3 regions of the Paeniglutamicibacter selenitireducens genome follow, and region 1 is predicted to be linked to each of the others. Evidence: predicted binding sites of a transcription regulator. Region 1 holds the regulator's gene; each other region holds the start of a gene.
The links. Region 1 encodes LexA, which represses DNA repair genes until DNA is damaged. Its sites were predicted from a motif close to TCGAACANNTGTTCGA; they were not measured.
Positions count from the first base shown of each region.

Region 1 (2,245 bases):
AGGGAACGAAGATCTCGGTTCCTGGGAAGAGGACGTTGCCCTCGAGGTTGTTGATTTCGGCGATCTGCCGGATGGCTTCACGGGGTTCCAGCTGCGGGGCGAACTCGCGTGCCAGCCCCCACAGGGTGTCGCCCTCGATGACGGTGACGCTGACGGCTTCGACGCCGAGCGGAACATCGGCCGATGCCTTGGCCGGCGACAGGAAGAGGCCGAGCAGCATGAGCACACCCACGGTGGCGAAGAAGATCGGCATGGCGATCAGGACGAATTTCCCCCGGCGCGTCAGCCGCAGCGGAGCCTCTTGCGGTGCGCAGTAGGAGATGGGGTCTGGAACGAGGTGGAGCGGGGCCGAGAAAGCAGTGCTTGCCATGTCTTTGCCTTTCCTAGGAGTGCGACGGGCCGGTGCGAGCGGGCCACGAGTCGAACAAGCTTCTATTCTTCGAACACATCTTTCGAACATGTGTTCGTAGTTCGTAAATCATTTCTAGCACTTTTCAACGACACGTGTCCAGATCGGTTCGAACAAATCTTTGAAAGCACCGTGTTCGTCCACTAACATGAGTGATGTGGAACGGTGAATTCACTTCACCACTCCGCACCGACAAATTGCGGAACGCGCGGGCCAACCGCCGACGATCGGGATGAGGCACACAGAATGACGACCGAACAAAGAACCCCCCGGCGTGACGCGAAGAGCTTGACCATCCGCCAGAAAAAGGTCCTTGAAACCATCCAGCGGTCCGTCAGCGCCCACGGCTACCCGCCGTCCATGCGGGAAATCGGCGACGCCGTCGGCCTGGCCAGCCTCTCGAGCGTGACCCACCAATTGAGCCAGCTCGAGAAGCTCGGCTACATCCGCCGCGATCCTCGACGCCCGCGCGCCATGGAGATCCTGCTGCCGTTGCAGCTGAAAACCGATTCGAAGCTTGAAGCCGATTCCGGGCAGGCCGAGCTCAAGGCGGCCAACGGCATGAACGTCTCCGAGCTGACGACCTCCGCCGACACCGCCATGGTTCCACTGGTGGGACGCATCGCCGCCGGCGCCCCGATCCTTGCCGACCAGGCTGTGGAAGACGTGTTTGCCTTGCCGCGCCAGCTCGTGGGCCACGGCGAACTCTTCATGCTGAAGGTCAGCGGCGACTCGATGATCGATGCCGCAATCTGCGACGGCGACTGGGTGGTCGTGCGACGCCAGCAGACCGCTGTCAACGGCGACATCGTCGCGGCGCTGCTCGACGACGAGGCAACCGTGAAGACCTTCCGGCAGCGTGATGGCCACACCTGGCTGCTGCCGCAGAACTCCCGCTACGAACCGATCCTCGGAGACGCGGCAACCGTCATGGGCAAGGTCGTATCGGTCATGCGTTCCATCTAGGAACACCGCAGTACGACAAACGGGTCTGGGGCCGGTCAACACGACCGGCCCCAGACCCGTTTAACGCCGCTTCCGCCCGGATCCCGGGCGGAAGCCTCAGCCCTCGCTGAGCCGCTCGAGAGCCGCCAGAACCGTAGGCTTGTCAGGCGTCGCCCACAGCGGCGGCAGTGAAGCCCGCAGGAAGGCTCCGTAGCGTTCCGTTGCAAGACGGGAATCCAGGACGGCCACGACGCCGCGGTCGTTGACCGAACGGATCAGTCGCCCCGCGCCCTGGGCGAGCCTGACTGCAGCATGGCTTGCCGCCACGGCCATGAACCCGTTGCCGCCGTGCTTTGCGACATCGCGGCTGCGCGCCGAGGACAAAGGGTCGTCGGGCCTCGGGAACGGAATCTTGTCGATGATCACCAGGCGGCATGCGTTGCCCGGCACGTCGACGCCCTGCCACAGTGTCATGGTGCCGAAGAGGCAGGTGTCGGGTTCGGCCGAGAACTGGTCGACAAGGGCCTTCATGCTCGATTCGCCCTGGCACAGGATCGGGACGTCAAGCCTGGCCCGCAGGATCTCTGTCGCTTCCTCCGCGGCGCGTCTCGAGGTGAAGAGCACCAAGGCCCCTCCGCCGGAGGCCTTGATCAGATCCTCGATCTCGCCGATCATCTCCTGCGACATCTGGCGCCCGGGCTTGGGAAGGTGCTTGGCCACATACAGGATGCCCTGTTTGGGGTAGTCGAAGGGGCTTCCCACATCGACGCCGTTCCAGGTGGGTGCGCCGTCGCCGACCAGGCCCAGCGCGCCCGCCACGGGTTCGAAGGCCGCGCCGATGGCCAGCGTCGCACTGGTCAGGATGACGGTGCGGCCGTCGAAGAGCCCCTC
Region 1 covers NZ_JBPULF010000013.1:55,600-57,844, reverse strand. The annotation lists gene ACSYDW_RS17920 (LysM peptidoglycan-binding domain-containing protein) at 1-370, opposite strand, end outside; gene lexA (transcriptional repressor LexA) at 656-1,375, shown strand; gene ACSYDW_RS17910 (ATP-dependent DNA helicase) at 1,472-2,245, opposite strand, start outside.

Region 2 (2,245 bases), on a different contig from region 1:
CGCGGCCGTCGGCCAGGATACGGCCGGGGCCCGCGATGTTTGCCTTGGCCCGCACGACATGCGCCCCGCGGGATTGGTACCCCGCGGCCTGGGCACTGTCATCCAGGTGCCTGGCCATGTAGTCGCGGTAGTCCCGCGCCAATTCCCAGTCGAGCGTGAGGTCCCGGGCCCCGGCGGTGTGTGCCGCTTCGTCCCTGAGCTCGGGTCCCCGCAGGATCGTCTTGGAGGGGATGCAGGCCCAGTAGGCGCACTCGCCCCCGATGAGCTCAGACTCGAACACCACAACCTTCTTGCCGGCGGTGATCAGCCTGTCGGCGGCCACTTCCCCGCCGGGACCCATGCCAATGACGGCCACATCGAACACTTCCTGCACAAGACCACCTCTGCGTCCATCGCGAAACAACCGGATTCCAGCCTTGCACCCCGCTTGCCGAACGGCCAGAGGGCAGGGCTAGGCACTTTCCGCGCACGCGTCGTGGATCCTGATGATCCGCCACCTTCCCGTGTCGACCTGGCGGGAGACCTCGAAGGTGCGCAGGGGGCCGATCCCGGCGAGCCTGACCTGCAGTCGCCAGACCTCGTAGTCGACAAGCCCCGGACCGCGCCCCCGCTCGGCCCGCAGCTCCTCTTTCCACCAGTCGCGCCGTTGGAACCACCGCACCGGATCGGCGGCCAGTTTGTATTCCCGACCTTGCCAGCGCATGCGAATCGGCACCCCCGCCGGTGTGCAGTCGACCTCGATCGACTGGGTAAAAATGCCCACGCCCCCACCTCTCACTCGCCCGCGCCCGCCAAACGGCGCCGCCCCCGGGAGCCGCATGGTTCCGGGAAGCAGCGCCGCGCGGATCTTCTGGGCACTCATCCATTTTATTAGAAACTATGTTCTACACAAGGTGAGACTAGAACACATATACGACAACTTGTGTCCCGGCATCAGGTCTTCGACAGGTTCCGGGGGCTAGACTCATGCCCATGACACCAGTACCCGCACCCATGATCACCGCCCTGACCTTGGGCGTGCGCGACGTCGAGCGCTCACGCGATTTCTACGTCCGCGGCCTCGGCTTCCGCGAGATTTCCCACATGCCCGGGCAGATCCTTTTTGTCCAGGCGGGCCACGGCTTGATGCTGGCCCTGTGGAACATCGCCTCGATGCCCGGGGAATACGGCGACGTGGGCCACGGGGTGCAGGCACCGCCGATGTCCCTGGGACACAACACCAACAGCGTTGAAGAAGTCGAAGACCTGTACGCCATGGCGATGGCGGCCGGCGCCACGTCCATCGGAGCCCCGACAACCAGGGAATGGGGCGGAACGAGCGCGTGCGTGGCGGATCCGGACGGCTTCCGCTGGGACTTCGTACACAACCCGGCCTTCGGCATCGGTGCGGACGGGCTGGTCTCCGGCGTCTAGCATCAGCCACCGCATCCTTCGAAAGGGTATTCCCGGCATCATGCACATTTCGAACCTCCCCGTTCGACGCATCACCGAACACGCACAAAACCCGGCGCCCCGGAAGCAGTGGCCCGCCACCCTGGCTCCGGTCAGGCACCTGCTGGAGCAGGGCATGGAGCTGGGTTCGGCCACCGTGCTGGTGGGGGAAAACGGGTCGGGGAAATCGACGTTGGTCGAGGCGATTGCCGTCAGCTACGGGTTGTCGCCGGAAGGCGGTTCCACGGGTGCCATGCACAGCACCCGGGCCACCGAGTCCGGGCTCGAGGAGCACCTGCAGGTCATCCGCAATCCCGGTGCGAGCCGACGCGGGTACTTCCTTCGCGCGGAAACCATGCACGGCTTCTACACGTACCTCGAGCAGAACCCGGGAACGCGGCCGGAGCCACGCTTCCACGAAATGAGCCACGGGGAATCATTCCTGGAACTCATCGCCGACCGCTTCCGGGAAGGCGGCTTGTGGGTTCTCGACGAGCCCGAATCGGCGCTCTCGTTCTCCGGCTGCATGGCCCTGGTGGGAATCCTCAAGGACCTGATGGCCGCCGGCGACTCCCAGGTCGTCATGTCCACCCACTCGCCCTTGCTGGCGGCACTGCCGGGAGCCGAAATCTACGAGGTCGGGCCATGGGGCCTGCGGCACAGCGAATGGGACGACCTGGATCTGGTCACCAACTGGCGGTCCTTCATGAACGTCCCCGGGCGCTACCTGCGCCACCTGTAGCACGTCACGTGGCGATGTCGCAGCTGCCCCTGTTCCGGGCTCTCGGACGGGCCCTTGGCGTCCTCACCCACG
Region 2 covers NZ_JBPULF010000001.1:149,964-152,208, forward strand. The annotation lists gene ACSYDW_RS00600 (dihydrolipoyl dehydrogenase family protein) at 1-373, opposite strand, end outside; gene ACSYDW_RS00605 (DUF6504 family protein) at 452-763, opposite strand; gene ACSYDW_RS00610 (VOC family protein) at 973-1,413, shown strand; gene ACSYDW_RS00615 (AAA family ATPase) at 1,454-2,173, shown strand.
Region 2: the regulator LexA is predicted to act here: its motif matches at 901-916, upstream of ACSYDW_RS00605 (DUF6504 family protein).

Region 3 (2,245 bases), on a different contig from region 1:
AGCGACGAAGTCGAATTCGTGCCTTCGATGCAGGTCGACCTCGATGCGGATGCCGCCACCAAGTTCCTGAAGCTTGCCGAGGCGCTGGAGGAGCTCGACGACGTGCAGAACGTCTACTCGAACGCCAACATCAGCGCCGAGGTCATGGCAGAACTCGAAGAGGCCTAGGCCTCCTTGGCCCTGCGAGTGGTGGGCGTCGACCCCGGACTGACCCGTTGCGGTCTGGCCGTGGTCGACGTCGAACCCAACAGGCGCGCCACGCTCATCGACGTCACGGTCATCGGGACCGAAGCCGGGACGCCGCTTGACCTCAGGCTGCTGGCGATCGCCGACGGCATCGATGCCTGGCTCGATGCGCACAAGCCCGACGTTGTCGCCCTCGAGCGAGTCTTCAGCCAGCTCAACGTCAGCACCGTCATGGGCACGGCGCAGGCCTCCGGCATCGTGATCGTTGCCGCGGCCCGCCGCGAGATCCCCGTGGCGTTGCACACCCCCACCGAGGTCAAGGCCGCGGTGACGGGATCCGGGCAGTCCAACAAGCAGGCCGTCGGCAAGATGGTCGCGAAGATCCTGCGCCTGGACGAGCCGCCCTCGCCCGCCGACGCCGCAGATGCCGCGGCCCTGGCCATCACGCACGGGTGGCGCGGAGCTGCCTTCGGGGCGGCCGGCGCCGCCGCTTCCGCGTCCTCCCCGCGCGGCGGAACCTCGGGCCTGACCCCGGCCCAGCGGGCCTGGATCGCTGCCGAGGCCAAGGCGCGCAGCGTCAAGTCCCGCTGACGGGGTGCCGTCGGGAACCCGGCGGGTACCGGCTCCCGACGCTGCCCGGCGATCAAATCCACGAACGACAGGCGCCAGACCTGTAAGCTGTTCGTAGATATATTCGTATTGCCGGGCCCGTTCGCCGGCAAACCCCAAGACACCGGAGGCCTGCCAGATGATCAGTACGCTCAGGGGAGTGGCGCAGCAAGTCAACCTGAACAGCGCCGTCATCGAGGTCGGCGGGTTCGGCATGCTCATCCAGGCGACACCGCAAACTCTTTCCACGCTCTTCGTGGGCCGCGAGGCCCTGGTGCACACCTCCATGGTGGTCCGCGAGGACTCGATGACGCTCTTCGGGTTCGCCAGCGGAGAGGAGCGCGAGGTGTTCGAGGTCCTCATCGGTGTGTCGGGCATCGGCCCGCGCACGGGGCTTGCCATCCTCGCCGTGCACACCCCGGAGGAAGTCCGCATCGCGGCAAGCACCAAGGACACCAAGGCCTTCACCAAGGTATCCGGCATCGGGCCCAAGGGCGCCGAACGCATCGTGCTGGAACTCTCCGGGAAACTCACCCCCACCGGTGCCGTGTCCACCGGTGGCACCGCCGCCGCCCCCGCCTGGGAGGCCCAGGTCATCGAGGCGCTCACCGGACTGGGCTGGACCGAGAAGGACGCCACCAAGGCGCTCGAGGCCCTGGCCAAGTCGGATCCGTCCACCACCGCCAATGGCAGCGTTCCCGAGATCCTTCGGGCCGTGCTGCGTTCCCTGGGCCGCGGCACGCGGGCCTGACCCTAGGAGTAGACCATGAGCGAATCCGGCACCCTCACCAACGCGGGTTCCGAACCCGAGGAGCGCGCCCTCGAGGCTGCGCTCCGCCCCAAGAACCTCGACGACTTCGTGGGTCAGTCCCGGGTCCGCCAACAGCTCTCGCTGGTGCTCGAGGCCTCGAAGATCCGCGAACGCACCGCCGACCACGTGCTGCTTTCCGGCCCTCCGGGCCTGGGCAAGACGACGCTGTCGATGATCATCGCCGCCGAAATGAACGCGCCGCTGCGCATCAGCTCGGGCCCCGCCATCCAGCATGCCGGGGACCTGGCCGCGATCCTCTCCTCGCTGACCGAGGGCGAGGTCCTCTTCCTGGACGAGATCCACCGGATGAGCCGCCCCGCCGAGGAAATGCTCTACATGGCGATGGAGGACTTCCGCGTGGACATCATCGTCGGCAAGGGGGCCGGGGCCACGGCCATCCCGCTCGAGCTTCCCCCCTTCACCCTCGTCGGGGCCACCACCCGCGCCGGCCTGCTTCCGGGCCCGCTGCGCGACCGCTTCGGGTTCACCGGGCACCTGGAGTTCTACAGCGTGGAGGAACTCGAGTTGGTGCTGCGCCGTTCGGCCATGATGCTTTCGCTGAAGGTCAATTCCGCGGCCTTCAGCGAGATCGCCTCGCGTTCGCGCGGCACCCCCCGCATCGCCAACCGCCTGCTGCGC
Region 3 covers NZ_JBPULF010000001.1:127,948-130,192, reverse strand. The annotation lists gene ACSYDW_RS00515 (YebC/PmpR family DNA-binding transcriptional regulator) at 1-168, shown strand, start outside; gene ruvC (crossover junction endodeoxyribonuclease RuvC) at 175-777, shown strand; gene ruvA (Holliday junction branch migration protein RuvA) at 935-1,546, shown strand; gene ruvB (Holliday junction branch migration DNA helicase RuvB) at 1,562-2,245, shown strand, end outside.
Region 3: the regulator LexA is predicted to act here: its motif matches at 869-884, upstream of ruvA (Holliday junction branch migration protein RuvA).